3 regions of the Priestia sp. JSM ZJ58 genome follow, and region 1 is predicted to be linked to each of the others. Evidence: riboswitches for the same ligand, from Rfam matches in the RefSeq annotation. Region 1 holds a riboswitch; each other region holds the start of a gene.

Region 1 (5,011 bases):
TCTTTTTACCGGAACTAGTGAAAATAAATCTACTTGCTTGCCAGACTCAGCAATTTTTATTGTTGCCATCAAGCCAGCTAAACCGCCACCGACTACGATGATTTTTCCGTTACTCATCGGAACCCCACTCCTTCAAAACCTTAATTTTATGCAAATGCGAATAATGTACGAACACCTACGAATGTAAGTGCTAAGAAGATTGCTAATGTCACATAAGTTGAAATTCTTTGAGAACGTGGTGTTACAGTTAACCCCCAGCTAACTCCAAATGACCATAGACCGTTTGCAAAGTGGAAGATCGTAGATACAACACCAACTATGTAGAATGCAAACATTGCTGGGTTGCTTAAAATTCGTTCCATCATTTGAAAATCTACTTCTTTTCCAAGCGCAGCTTGTATTCTGGTTTCCCATACGTGCCATGTGATGAAGATAAGTGTGATTACACCTGAAACACGCTGAAGGATAAACATCCAGTTACGGAAAAATCCATAGTTGTTAACGTTTGTTTTAGCAGTGAATGCGATGTAAAGACCGTATATTGCGTGAAAAACGATTGGTAAGAAAATAATGAAAATTTCTAGAGCATAGCGGAAAGGTAAGCTCTCCATGAAGTGAGCTGCTTGATTAAATGATTCTTCTCCCTTTGTCGCGAAATGATTCACAACTAAATGCTGTGTTAAGAAAATCCCGATTGGTATTACTCCAAGTAGTGAATGGATTCTCCGATATTGAAACTCTCTGTTTGCCGCCATCTGCGTAGACCCCCCTTAGTTAAATGAACATAGTTTGTGAAGAACTTTCTTACTCCCACTAGACAAATAGATTAATCGTGAATACAGGAAATGAAAACCTTTGCATTTCCTAATAAAGTATGTGACAGGTTAATTTTACTCCCATCGATTAAGAGCGTCAAGGCAAGATGTTTAAATCTTCTATAAAATATAAATTTATAAAATTTTATATTTGTTAACGCTTACTACATTGATGTTAAAGATTTTTTCTTTCTATTATAATATCGCTTGCCACAGTTAAGTAAGCGTTTACTTTATACTTTTATTGTAAACAAGTTCACAAAACATTTACACAGGTAAAAGTACCCTTTTAAAAGTAATTTTATGGATTTTTTATCTTTACATCTAACTCTTTTTACCATAATAAAGATCCTCTTACATTTTATTAAAAAAATGCGTGAGAGGTTTTTTAGATTTGTATATAATAGTAGTAAAGAAAGAGGGGAAAGCATGAGCAATTTACAAACAGAATCACAGCAAGAACTTGAAGAGACGATGGAAACATTAGAACCTAATGCCGCAGCTGAAACAGAGAGAGCTCTTGATCACGTTCCATATTTTGGATACAGTCTTTTGCGTGACGTGTTGATTCCAGAGCTTCTTGGAGACGAAACGAATACCATCTCATACTGGGCAGGAAAACACCTTGCGCGTAAATATCCATTAAATACAATGGATGAAATCGTCGCTTTTTTTAAAGCAGCTTCCTGGGGAACACTGACGCTTGCCAAAAAAGATAAATATTCACTAGAGCTTGAGTTATCAGGTGATGTGGTCAGCAAAAGATTTCAGCAGGAAACTTGTTCATTTCATCTTGAGTCAGGATTTGTGGCTGAACAGATTCAGCGTCAAAACAACTGCCTAACAGAAGCCTACTTAACACCTAAAGAAAAGAACGGAAAAGTGCTGATTTCCGTGCAGTGGGACCGAAAAGATATCTTACCTACCGAAACCCGTGCGGAGCGTTATAAAAAGTAAGAAATACGTATATATAAAAGACGTGGAGATACCACGTCTTTTTTCTCTTCTTTATACTTGCACTGCCTGCTGCTCTTCTAATTCAAATGCTACGTGAAGCGTCTCAACAGCTTTTACCATATCAGCATGCGGTACAACTGTAGATACTTTAATTTCAGACGTGCTGACCATCTTCACTTCAATTTTCTCTCCTGCCAGCACTTCAAACATTTCGGCTGCAACACCTGGATTAGAAATCATGCCAGATCCCACAATCGATACTTTAGCCAGACCGCTTTCATGTTCAATACGCGTATACCCCAAAGTAGATTTATACTCTTTTAAGACGGCAAGAGCAGCTTCTACGTCTACAGTTTTAATAGAAAATGAGATAGAGAGGCGATTATTAGCCGTTACGTTTTGAATAATAATATCCACGTTTAACTGTTCTTTTGCTAATGCTGTAAAAATAGTAGAAAGAGTTTGTAACTCGTTGTTTAACCCTTCAATTGTCACCCGTGAAATATTATCTTCAAACGCAATTCCTCTTACGACTAAGTTTTGTTCCATTGAAACTTCCTCCTCAACAATCGTTCCATTCTCGTTTTCTAAGCTTGAACGCACTTCTAGCGGTACCTGATAATTTTTTGCAAACTCAACAGCGCGCGGATGCAGCACCCCTGCTCCTAAATTGGCTAATTCTAACATTTCGTCATATGAAATAGAATGAAGTTTACGAGCATCTTCTACGTAGCGCGGATCCGTCGTAAACACTCCTGTTACGTCTGTATAAATATCACATTTTGCAGCTTTTAGTGCCGCGGCAAGAGCTACTGCCGTCGTGTCAGAGCCGCCTCGACCTAATGTTGTAATGCTTCCATCTTCTGAACAGCCTTGGAATCCAGCTACTACTACGATTCGACCTCTATCTAATTGGCTTTGAATACGAGTCGTGTCAATGTGCTGGATTCGTGCATTGCTGTGAACTGCTTCTGTCTGGATACCAGCTTGCCAACCTGTTAGCGAAGTGGCTTCATGACCTTTGAATTGAAGAGCCATTGTTAACAGGGAAATCGTTACTTGTTCTCCAGTTGTAAGAAGCATATCCATTTCGCGTTTACTTGGACTGTCCGTAATATCACTTGCTAATTTCACCAGTGCATCTGTGGTTTTGCCCATTGCCGATACAACAACTACTACTTGGTTACCGCGCTCTGCTTCTTGAATAACACGGTTTGCTACATGTTGAATACGTTCAACAGAACCAACAGATGTTCCACCAAATTTTTGAACGATTAATGCCATAATTTTGTTCATTCCTTTTCAATAAATTTGCATATGCAGGATGATGAGAAGCTAAATTTTTTTACTCAGACAATAAAAAAAGCAATGAGATGAGCTCTCATTGCTTAACGAACGAAAATTATAAAACATAACCGTCCACTGCCGTGAGATAGCTCTCCAAGAATCTACATCTTGACAATCCTACGTTTATTCAACGCAGAACCAGCAATCATTACTATGAGGTAATGTTCACTTCGGCAAATTTCCCTTTCCGCATCGTTCATAAGGGCTCATACCCTTCCTGATGCGTACTGATTAAATTTGCACCTCTATCTTCACTTCATTTGATGAAGTGTCGTATGAAATTAGTTAATAGCTTATCAAATATTTTCTATTATTTCAAGACTATTTTTGCAATGTTTCATAAATTTTTTCAGCAATGTTCTGAGGAACACCTGAATTTCGAATATCTTCAATCGTTGCTTCTTTCAATTTTTTCACCGAACCAAAATGCTTTAACAAAGCTTTTTTACGCTTTTCTCCCACTCCCGGAATGTCGTCCAGAACTGACTGAAAAGCGGACTTAGAGCGCACTTGACGGTGGAAGGTAATCGCAAAGCGGTGAACTTCATCTTGAATTCGCTGAAGCAAATAAAATTCTTGACTATTGCGTTCAAGCGGTATGATTTGAGGAGGCTCACCAATCATCAGATTGGAGGTTCTGTGCTTATCATCTTTGACAAGACCTGCTGTAGGCACTAAAAGTCCCAATTCATTTTCGAGAACGTCCTGTACTGCAGCTAAATGCCCTTTGCCTCCATCTACAACAATTAAATCCGGAAGCGGAAGACCTTCTTTTAATGCTCTGGAATACCGTCTGCGAACGACTTCCCTCATGGAACTGTAATCATCTGGTCCCTTTACCGTCTTAATTTTATATTTGCGATATTCTTTCTTTTCCGGTTTCCCATCAACAAAAACAATCATCGCAGAAACTGGGTCTGTTCCTTGAATATTTGAGTTATCAAATGCTTCAATCCGATAAGGAGCGGCAATTCCAAGCTCTTCTCCTAACCGTTCAACTGCGCCAACTGTACGCTCTTCATCTCGTTCAATTAAATAGAATTTTTCACCGAGCGCAATTTTTGCATTTTTACACGCAAGTTCTACTAATTCTTTCTTTTTGCCTCGCTTTGGATGCTGAACCTCTACTTCTACTAACTTCTCAGCTAACTCTGCATCAATCGTTGCTGGAACCATCACTTCTTTTGGCTTAATATTTTTGGCATAAAACTGACCGATAAAAGTTAAGAAATCTTCTTCTGGCTCTTTATAAAAAGGAAACATAGAAACTTCTCGCTCAATTAATTTCCCTTGGCGAATAAAGAAAACTTGAACACACATCCAGCCTTTATCGTAAGAATAGCCAAACACATCTCGATTAACAAAATCATTAAACGTTACTTTTTGCTTTTCCATTGTCGCTTCGATATGAGCAATTTGATCTCGGTATTCTTTAGCCCGTTCAAAGTCAAGTTCTTCTGAAGCTTTTAACATTTTTTCAGTTAACTCTGTTTTGACATGCTCATATCCACCATTTAAAAACCGCGTGATATTTTCAATAATTTGTTTGTTTTGCTCTTCTTTTACCTCTTTTACGCAAGGAGCTAGACATTGCCCGATATGGTAATACAAACAAGGCCTATCTGGCATAGTGGAGCACTTTCTTAACGGATAAATGCGATCAAGAAGCCGCTTTGTTTCATTTGCTGCTTGAACATTAGGATAAGGACCGAAGTATTTCCCTTTATCTTTTTTTATTTTTCTTGTAATAACAAGTCGGGGCTGTTTTTCAGCTGTAATCTTAATAAACGGATAGCCCTTATCATCTTTAAGCATAATATTGTATTTTGGGTCATGCTTTTTAATTAAATTCATTTCTAAAATAAGCGCTTCTAAATTAGAAGATGTGACGA
Region 2 (5,011 bases), 2.2 Mb from region 1:
ACCTTTCGCAAACAATCTACTTCCTTTCATCATATAGTAGTTATAGTTTGCGAACTTCTATTTGTTTTCATTCATTCTATTTGCTTAGGACTCAATAGCTCCTCTTACATCATAATCGCTAAGATCAATTTCCATTTCCATTTCAAGTGCTAATTTAGCAAGCTCTGAACCAAGATAAGGACCCGACGTTAAGCCTGAAGCTCCGAGACCGTTCGCTACTAGTATTCCTTCGTAAGCTGGAAGAGCCCCGATGACTGGCAAGAAGCCTGGAGTAAATGGTCGAAACCCTACCCTTGTTTCTAAGACTGTGCTTTCTGTTAAGCCAGGAGCAATTAATAAGGCCTTTGAAAAAATTTCATGAAGCCCCCCAGCCGTTACTCTCAAGTCATAACCCGTGTCGTTTTCATGTGTTGCTCCTATGACAATTTGACCTTGTTCAAACGAAAGAATATATTGGTCGCTTGGAGGCATTACAACGGGCCAGTCTTTTGTATCTAAATCAGGAAGATGCAAGTGGACAATTTGCGCTTTTTGAAAGCTTGCTAAAAATTTCACTCCAAGAGGCTCTAGTAATTGATTTGCCCACGCTCCTGCTGTCACGATTGTTGTACTTGCTAGAAGGGTTTGTCCATTTACGGCAACGCCCGTTACTCGATTATTTTCATAAAGTAGTTCTGCGTTTCCTTCTATTATTTTTGCACCGTTTTTCTTCGCTGCATTCACAAGTGCGTTTCGAAGAGCTTTTCCGTTAACGCGAGCGGCTCCACTAATATGAACTGAACTGTATTCTTCCGAAAGAGCCGGAAACAAAGCCTGTGTTTCTTTAGCGGATAAACGTGTAATCTCGCCTATTTCGGGGGCTTCTTCCCGACGCTTATATGCTCGTTCTTCCATTTTTTTAAGCTTTTGTTCATCAGTGTGTAAACTAATTGCTCCTACTCGCTTATATCCCGTATCCGTTTCTCCATCTTCTTCTAATTGCTGAATTAATGTTTGATAGTACTTGGCGCCGCCTTTTGCTAAGCGGTACCATGCTTTATTTCGACGCTGCGAAAGCCACGGACAAACAATTCCTGCTGCTGCATCAGTAGCTTGACCAGCATCCTTGCGATCTATCAATGTCACATCTGCTCCTGCTTTTGCTAAATGATATGCCGTAGAAGCTCCAAGTACCCCAGCTCCAACTACGATGTATGTTTTCATACCGAAACACCCTTTTCTTTCTTCTAGTATTCTCATGCTATATGTATGCAATTTTAGCATAGCAAAAAAAGAAGTCACATACTAGGCGAAGCTATTTTAAGCTTATTTTTAAGCCTTGCTGACTTTGACATATAGCTCCTTTAGTCTCGTAAGCAAAAGCGGTAGAAGTTCTTTTACCAAGATTATAACAGGGTGAAGAAAGCCATAAATAGTGGTAGTACGTCTTTAACGCTGTGGCTTACGGCTTTTCTATTATAGGTGCTGAATAAAAAAATGAAAGAATAAAACCACTATAATATGTAAATAAAAAGAAATAACCATTATTTTAAGGAGAGCGTATGCAATCTTCATTTGTATTATTTTTTATCATTCTTGGTTTACTATTTGGCAAGTGGCGAAGGTATCAAGAATACTACCCTACTTTGCTGTTTTGGGTCACGGGGAATTTGCTTTATGAAGTGCTGCTGTTTCATCACCGCGTATGGGTATTTCACCCTGTTGGTATTGATCATCTTTTTCTACCCGATCACCTAATGGTTTCTCTTGGAATAACCTTAATTATTTATCCGTTTGTTATACCGGTTTTTTTAGGAAGGCTGCCGCTGCATGTAAGCGGCCGGCTGTGGTGGATTCTTTTATGGGCGCTTTTATTTACTGTGATTGAGTTCATTGCTTATGTTAATCACAGTATCACTCATCATTATGGATGGTCGCTGCTATGTTCTTTTCTCTTCAATATTGTCACGTTCTCACTTTTAATCATTCATCAGAAGACAGCGCTGGCTGCTTGGATTCTATCTGGAAGCTTCATAGCTTTTTTATTTACCTTCTTTGATATTCCTATGCCTTAACTTTTCATTGACTAGACAGAGGAAAAGGAAATATAATAGGAGTTACATTTAAATATAATTTTCCTCTCTGAGAATAGAGGTGCATGAAATCAAGAGTCACTTATTGGAGACTAATGGAGTCTGTGAAGATAAGTAAAAGGGATTTCGTGCCGAAGTATATAAACATCCATTGTGTTCATATACTGGTTCAGTATTGAATAAATGCTGAGCTGTCACAAACCACTTGGTTTGTGGAGAGCTATTGAAGAGATGTTGATGCCTAGAATGTAATAATACTTTATTATTATGAAACCAAGACGCGTGAACATCACTTCACGGGTCTTTTTTGTGTTTTTCTACTGACCATCAAAGTTATAGTTGAATGATTTAAATGGAGGGATACGGATTATGTACTTACATGGAACGAGTAAAATTAACAGCAGCAATCATTTAGAAATTGGGCAGTGTGATACGGTCGAACTGAAAAAACAATACGGCACTCCCCTATACATCTACGATCAAGAATTAATTGAGACGAAATGCAAGGCCTTCCATTCAGCCTTTCAAAGAAGCGGATTTTCATATCAAATCGCCTATGCAGGGAAAGCGTTTCTTTGTATGGAAATGGCTAGCCTTTTAACGAAGCTTGATATGTCATTAGATGTGGTCTCAGGAGGCGAATTATTTACAGCTCTTGAAGCGGGATATCCAGCTGAACGCATTCATTTTCACGGAAATAACAAAACGATTGAAGAAATTGAAATGGCTCTTGATGCGAATATTGGCTGTTTTGTTGTGGATAACTTTACCGAACTTGAAGTTTTACATGCCTTAGCAGCTGAGCGCAAACAGAAAGCATCTATTCTTCTGCGTGTTACTCCAGGGATTGAAGCCCACACACATGAGTATATTATGACCGGACAGGAAGACTCCAAGTTTGGATTTGGTCTTTCCAATGACCAGGCTATGAAAGCGGTAAGTTCTGCATTAGAAAAGCCTTACTACGATCTTTTAGGCATTCATTGTCATATTGGTTCGCAAATTTTTGAAGTAGATGGTTTTTCTCGCGCCATTGATATTTTAACTGATTTCTTATTCAGTATTCGTGATAAAATGGAATTTGAAGTAAAAGTTTTAAACGTAGGTGGTGGTTTTGGTATTCGTTATACCGAAAGCGACTCTCCACTTCCAGTTGAGTATTATGTAGATGCACTGACAGAAAAGCTAAGCCGCACGTTAACTGAACAGAATTATACCCTTCCGGAAGTCTGGATTGAGCCTGGAAGAAGCATCGTAGGAGAAGCAGGTACAACGCTTTATACAATCGGCTCAACGAAGGAGATTCCAGGTGTACGCAAATACGTAGGAATTGATGGCGGTATGACCGATAATATCCGTCCTGCTCTTTACGATGCAAAACATGAAGCTGTCTTGGCTAATAGAGTGACGGATAAAAAAGATGAAACAGTATCAATTGCGGGGAAATGCTGTGAATCAGGAGATATGCTTATTTGGGATATCGATTTACCGCGCGTTAATCAAGGAGATTTACTAGCAGTATCCTCTACAGGTGCCTACAACTATTCAATGGCTAGCAATTACAACCGTATTCCGCGCCCTGCTGTTGTATTTGTGAAAAATGGAGAAGCTCGTCTTGCTGTAGAGCGAGAAACATACGAAGATTTGGTGCGTAAAGATGTAAAGCCAGTCGTTACTACGTATGCAATGAGCAAATGATAGCTGTTCTTGCGTAGTAAAGAAGCTATTGTTGTTTGGAGGAAATCTATATGGTTTTAAGTGTATTTAAAACGTACAGATCATCGCTTATTCTGCTTCTCGCTATTTTAATTGGCGGGATAGCAGGATATGCTATCGGGCCCGATGTGGCAGTCGTAAAGCCCTTTGGTGATTTGTTTCTTAATTTAATGTTCATGATTATCGTTCCCCTTGTCTTTTTTAGTGTGGCTTCGGCAATCGCAAACATGAACGAAATGAAACGTCTTGGTAAAATTATGCTAGGTATCGCCGTTGTGTTTGTCGCCACTGCTGCTGTTTCAGCCGTTCTAGGCTTTTTAGGCGCATCACTTTACAATCCGCTGCACAACGTAGATACTTCTGCCATTAAAGAATTAATGGGTGACAGTGAAAATACAGCTGAAAAAATGACGCTTTTAAATCAGCTTGTTAGTACATTTACTGTACCTGATTTTGTTCAGTTATTTTCGAAAGAGCATATTTTACAATTAATTGTCTTTGCCGTTATCTTCGGTATTGCTACCACGATGGCTGGTGAAAAAGGACAGCCTATGGCGAAATTTCTGACTTCGGGTCAAGAAGTATCGATGAAAGTCGTTAAAATTGTCATGTACTATGCTCCAATTGGTTTAGGGTGCTATTTTGCTACTGTAGTAGGAGAACTTGGACCAAAGATCTTGCAAGGGTATGCTAGAGCATTTATTCTTTATTTATTAATTGCAATCGTTTACTATTTTGGCTTCTTTACGCTATACGCATGGATTGCTGGCGGTAAAGCAGGAATTAAGCTGTTTTGGAAAAATGCAGCTGCTCCTTCTATCACTGCTATTGCTACCTGTTCTTCCGCGGCATCTATTCCAGTCAATTTAGACGCAACAAAGAAAATGGGTGTGCCGCTGGATATTGCTGAAACAGTGATTCCATTAGGAGCAAACACCCATAAAGATGGTTCTGTTATCGGTGGTATTCTAAAAATTGTTTTCTTATTCAGTTTGTTCGGCAAAGATATGACGTCTGCTACGAGTATTTTGAGCATATTAGGCGTAGCCTTTTTAGTTGGAGCCGTAATGGGAGCAATTCCTGGAGGCGGTATGATTGGCGAAATGTTAATCATTACAATTTACGGATTTTCGCCAGAAGTTCTGCCCATCATTGCGGTCATTTCCACAATTATTGACGCCCCTGCTACGCTCTTAAACAGTACGGGAAATACAGTAACAGCG
Region 3 (5,011 bases), 2.0 Mb from region 1:
TAGATAGCTATTTAAAAGCAAATGGCTATGATACGCTTATCTTAATAGGACTAACTACTAATCACTGCGTCTCTACGACTGCGCGCATGGCTGGAAATCTAGGGTATAGGACGTATGTTGTGAACGATGCAACGGCCTGTTTTGATTGTATGTCCTACGATGGAAAAACCAGACTTCTTGCAGAAGATGTACATACATTCGCACTGTCTTCCTTGCACGGAGAGTTTGCAACGGTCGTTTCTACAAAAGAGACTCTTCAAGTCCTTCAAACCTTTCAATATGCCCAAAACCAATAACCGATGTGCATGCGCACATCGGTTTTTTATGTAGATTATGTTTCTTAAAAGAAGTAAAATAAAGATAATTCTATACTATAAGGAGTTTGTACATATGATCATTCGTTATGCTAAAGAAGAAGATTTACCTATGCTTGTTGAAATTTATAATCAATCCGTTCAAACAAGTGCTGCTACTTTTGACTTAACGCCTGTAACAGTAGAACAAAGAAGGGGCTGGTTTAATAATCATATTAGCAATGAACTTTTTCCACTTATTGTCGCGGAAAAAGATGGAGTAGTAGCGGGCTATGCTTCGCTTTCCTCGTATCGAGATAAAGAAGCGTACATTCAAACAGTAGAGCTATCGATTTATATTGATAAAAATCAACAAGGGCATGGTATTGGGAAACAGCTTATGAAGCGCATTTTGGAATTAGCTAAAGAGCTCGACCATCACGTTGTCATTTCAGGAATTACAAAAGGGAATGATATCAGTATCAAAATGCATGAGCAATTTAATTTTACATTTTGCGGAGAGTTTAAAGAAGTGGGCTGGAAATTTGATCAGTGGCAAGATGTACTTTTTTATCAGCTTATTTTATAAGATGTATGACACCTTTACACATTGTAACGTTTTAGTTTCATGTGTAAAGGTTATTAAAATAATAAGTTGTTTTATTATTTTAATACGAAAGGTGTTAGCTATCATGAGTACACATTTTCAATATCAACATCTAAGAGCTGTGCCGAAAAAATGGTCCCAAAATGAACTGCATATCCAGCTGAATAGAATCAAACACAATTCTGAACTATCTACTATAGCAGCAGATCCGCTTTTTCATCTGTTAGAATGTACCCGTTCAGGCCTTCAAACTAAACAAGAAATCATAGACTACATCCAAACCATTCCTAATCACCAACTTCCATCTTTTGCAACTCATTTAAGCAGGTTAATTCAGCGTATTTATTATATCGAAGCTGCTGATTACTATAACCGTCCCCTCAAAGGTTATATGCTTGTTATGAAAAACCAATCCGCTTATATATCTCTTCATTTTGCCGATCAGCTCATATAAAAAAAGCTCTCTATTCAAAAGAATAGAGAGCTTTTTTTATTCGTATTTTTTCACTGTTACTTGACATTCTTTTAACGGGATAAGCTTCGACTTTTTCGTCCATTTGTATCCTAACCAAACAATTAAGAATAAAGGAAGTCCGATATAAGAAACAAGTACACCGTACCAGTCAATCGAGTCACCCATAAACGCCGAATAGTTTTGGCCTAAAATAACAACGGCACATAAAATAAAGGCAAAGATAGGGCCAAATGGGAAAAGTTTTGCATGATATGGAAGTTCACTCAAATCATGACCTTGAGCAACAAATGCTCTTCTAAAACGATAGTGGCTGATCGCAATTCCTAACCAAGCAATAAAACCAGACATACCAGAAGCGTTAAGTAACCACGTATATACCGCACCGTCTCCAAAAAATGAAGCACCAAATGCAAGTGTACCGACAAGTGCCGTTGCGATTAAGGCATTAACTGGAACGCCTCGTTTATTCACTTTTGCTAAGAACCTTGGTGCTTTTCCATCTTTCGCTAAGTTCCACAGCATACGCGTAGAAGCATACATTCCTGAGTTACCAGCAGATAAAACAGCTGTTAAAATAACGGCATTAATCGCTGATGCTGCAAACGCCAGACCTGCTCGTTCGAATATTAAAGTAAACGGACTTACTCGCACGTCATCACTTGCTAATGAATTCGCTGTGTATGGAATAAGCATTCCAATAACAAAAATAGCTAAAATATAAAATAACAAGATGCGCCAGAAGACTTGTTTAACTGCGCGAGGAACCGTTTTTTCCGGATCTTCACTTTCTCCAGCTGCGACTCCAAGCAACTCTGTTCCTTGGAATGAAAAACCAGCTGCCATAAAGATACCTAGTACAGTGAAGAATCCACCGTGAATCGGTCCATCACCAAGCGTGAAGTTTTTAAAACCTGGTGCTTCATTGTTAAAGATACCAAAAATCATCATAATACCAATAACTAAAAAGATAATAACCGTTATTACTTTAATTAACGAAAACCAAAATTCAGATTCACCAAATCCTTTTACAGAAAGGTAGTTAAGCCCAAACATAATTAATAAAAACAGGGCACTCCATAAAATAGAAGAAGAGTTCGGGAACCAAAATTTCATAATAAGGGCTCCAGCAGATAATTCAGCTGCAATCGTAATAGCCCAGTTATACCAGTAGTTCCAGCCGAGAGCGAAACCAAAGGATGGATCTACAAAACGAGACGCATACGTACTAAATGAACCAGCTTCAGGCATATAAGCTGCGAGCTCTGCTAGACTGGTCATCAAAAAGTAAACCATTACGCCAATAATAGCGTAAGCTAAAAGCGCTCCCCCAGGTCCTGCTGTGTGAATTGCTCCACCACTTGCTAGGAATAAGCCGGTTCCGATGGCTCCTCCTAATGAAATCATCGTTAAGTGGCGAGATTTCAACCCACGTTTTAATTCTTGCTGCTCTTGCATAGATAAATACTCCTTTCGAATGTACGGAAAGAGACGGGATAACATAAAAAAAGCCCGCAGTATATGTGCGCGCTTTTAAATCTGAAAACCGCGTCAACCTTCCGTGAAGATAGCTCTTCACATCACTCGCATGATGTGACAGTTCTGTTCCTGTTCGGAGACAGCCCCAGCTTAAATCAACCGAGAAGTGATTTAAACTTCGGCAATTTTTCCTTTCAAGCAACATCCTCAATGTTCTCTGCATTTCCGTTACTTTACTATTAAAAACTGCGACCTCTACCTCATCGATTAGGATGAGGGTTTTTTATATTCAATTGACATAAAAGAAGTATAACAAATACTAAAACGATTGTCATTATAAAAATAGATTCAGAAAATAGAAACATCTTTGAAATCTCTCGAATCTATTTTGTTACGTATGGTATAATAAACATTGTCTTTATACTACATAAATATCCAAACGTACCACAGGGGGAGCCGCCGTGCTGAGAGTGAACGAAATGTTCAGACCCTTCGAACCTGTTAGTTAACGCTAGCGTAGGAATGTGGGAATAGTAGCATATATTTGCTTACTCCTGTGTAAACCGTTTGATATGAATGATTCAAAAACAGGAGTGAGAAACGTGAATAAAGCATTACCTTTACAGGCTAAAATTGAAATAGCTATTTTTGCAGCATTGGCTTTTTTGATTGATCTTTTACCTTCTATAAAAATTGCAATAGGTGTAAGCATTTCGTTCTCTATGGTTCCTATCTTTATTATGTGTTTTCGATGGGGAGTTAAAGGAGGAGCTTTATCTGGATTTCTATGGGGAATATTACAACTAGCTTTAGGAAATGCGTATATTTTAACCCCGTTGCAAGCTTTTATAGAGTATATTATCGCTGTTACCTTTATTGGATTTGGCGGGATTTTCTCTAGTTCTATTAAAGGATATTTAGCTAATAATCAAAGATCAAAAGCTTTCTTTTTTATTATCTTATCTTTAATTATAGGAAGTTTTGCTCGTTATTTTTGCCATTTTATTGCAGGTTTAATATTTTGGGGATTTGCTGCACCAAAAGGAATGCCTGTTCTATGGTATTCTTTCTCCATGAATGGGATTTCGATGATTGGGTCGTTGCTATCATGTCTAATTATCCTTTCACTGTTAATCCCATCGGCATCAAGAATGATTGTAACTAAATCACACTCATCATAAGAAAAAAGACTAAATCTGCCAAGATTTAGTCTTTTTTCTTATTTGTCACCTTTGTTTACACAAAAGTGTGTCAGGTTTGATAACATAGTTAGTGAAATATTCAAAAAACTGTTTTATGATAGTCAACATATTCAAACGAGATAAAGGATTGATCGTATGCTACAGAAATGGATCACGAGCATAGGTTTAGATATTGGAACAAGCACAACAAAACTGATTGTAAGCAAACTGTTAATAGCAAATCAACAAAATCAGTTTACGCTGCCAGGCTGTCAAATTATTGATCGTCGCGTAACGTATGCAAGTTCCATCTATACAACACCTATGGTAAACGAGGTGGAAATCGATGTTCGAAGGTTAACGCTATTACTAGAAAAAGAGTACAAAAAAGCAGGGATCTCCTTAGATCAAGTGGAGGCGGGTGCTGTGATCATCACAGGAGAAACGGCTCGGAAGCAAAATGCAGAGAGTATCGTTCACTATCTAGCTGAACACGCTGGGAATTTTGTTGTTGCAACAGCTGGTGCTGACTTAGAAGGAATGTTAGCGGCAAAAGGATCGGGAGCAATCGAACATTCTGCTGAAACCAATAAAGTGATTGCCAATATTGATGTAGGTGGAGGCACTGCTAACATCGCCTTATGTCAAAATGGAAAAGTGATTGAAACGTTTACCCTGCATGTAGGCGGAAGATTAATTCGACTAAACGAAGATGGTATTGTTACCTACGTTTCGTCTTATTTAACTGAATTTTTAAAAAATAATTCTCTGATGCTTCAAGAAGGCGAAAAAGCAACATTTGAAAAACTCTCGTCTATTTGCAAATTGCTAGCTAAAGAAACCGTGGATTATGTGAGCGCACTGAAGCAAACCTCTTTGCTGCTCGTTTCCCCTCATACAAGATCTTCTACTCGGCCAGAGACAATCATGGTCTCGGGAGGAGTAGGAGCCATGATAGAGAAGGAGAAACCAAAAACAG

What was found. Region 1 has a riboswitch for lysine ahead of ACH6EI_RS00880 (aspartate kinase). Riboswitches for the same ligand answer to the same signal wherever they lie in the genome.
Region 2: linked by a shared signal. The riboswitch ahead of lysA (diaminopimelate decarboxylase) and the one ahead of ACH6EI_RS00880 (aspartate kinase) in region 1 are both predicted to bind lysine.
Region 3: linked by a shared signal. The riboswitch ahead of ACH6EI_RS11690 (amino acid permease) and the one ahead of ACH6EI_RS00880 (aspartate kinase) in region 1 are both predicted to bind lysine.

What each region holds. Positions count from the first base shown of each region.
Region 1 is NZ_JBISEM010000001.1:177,936-182,946, reverse strand. It holds gene sdhA (succinate dehydrogenase flavoprotein subunit) at 1-117, opposite strand, end outside; gene ACH6EI_RS00890 (succinate dehydrogenase cytochrome b558 subunit) at 147-755, opposite strand; gene ACH6EI_RS00885 (YslB family protein) at 1,245-1,772, shown strand; gene ACH6EI_RS00880 (aspartate kinase) at 1,824-3,056, opposite strand; lysine riboswitch at 3,198-3,375, opposite strand; gene uvrC (excinuclease ABC subunit UvrC) at 3,441-5,011, opposite strand, start outside.
Region 2 is NZ_JBISEM010000001.1:2,388,580-2,393,590, forward strand. It holds gene ACH6EI_RS12705 (YckD family protein) at 1-11, opposite strand, end outside; gene ACH6EI_RS12710 (NAD(P)/FAD-dependent oxidoreductase) at 85-1,203, opposite strand; gene ACH6EI_RS12715 (CBO0543 family protein) at 1,542-2,054, shown strand; lysine riboswitch at 2,121-2,303, shown strand; gene lysA (diaminopimelate decarboxylase) at 2,442-3,770, shown strand; gene ACH6EI_RS12725 (dicarboxylate/amino acid:cation symporter) at 3,821-5,011, shown strand, end outside.
Region 3 is NZ_JBISEM010000001.1:2,189,429-2,194,439, forward strand. It holds gene ACH6EI_RS11675 (cysteine hydrolase family protein) at 1-296, shown strand, start outside; gene ACH6EI_RS11680 (GNAT family N-acetyltransferase) at 391-882, shown strand; gene ACH6EI_RS11685 (hypothetical protein) at 986-1,354, shown strand; gene ACH6EI_RS11690 (amino acid permease) at 1,391-2,830, opposite strand; lysine riboswitch at 2,933-3,117, opposite strand; TPP riboswitch at 3,291-3,391, shown strand; gene thiT (energy-coupled thiamine transporter ThiT) at 3,424-4,032, shown strand; gene ACH6EI_RS11700 (ethanolamine ammonia-lyase reactivating factor EutA) at 4,189-5,011, shown strand, end outside.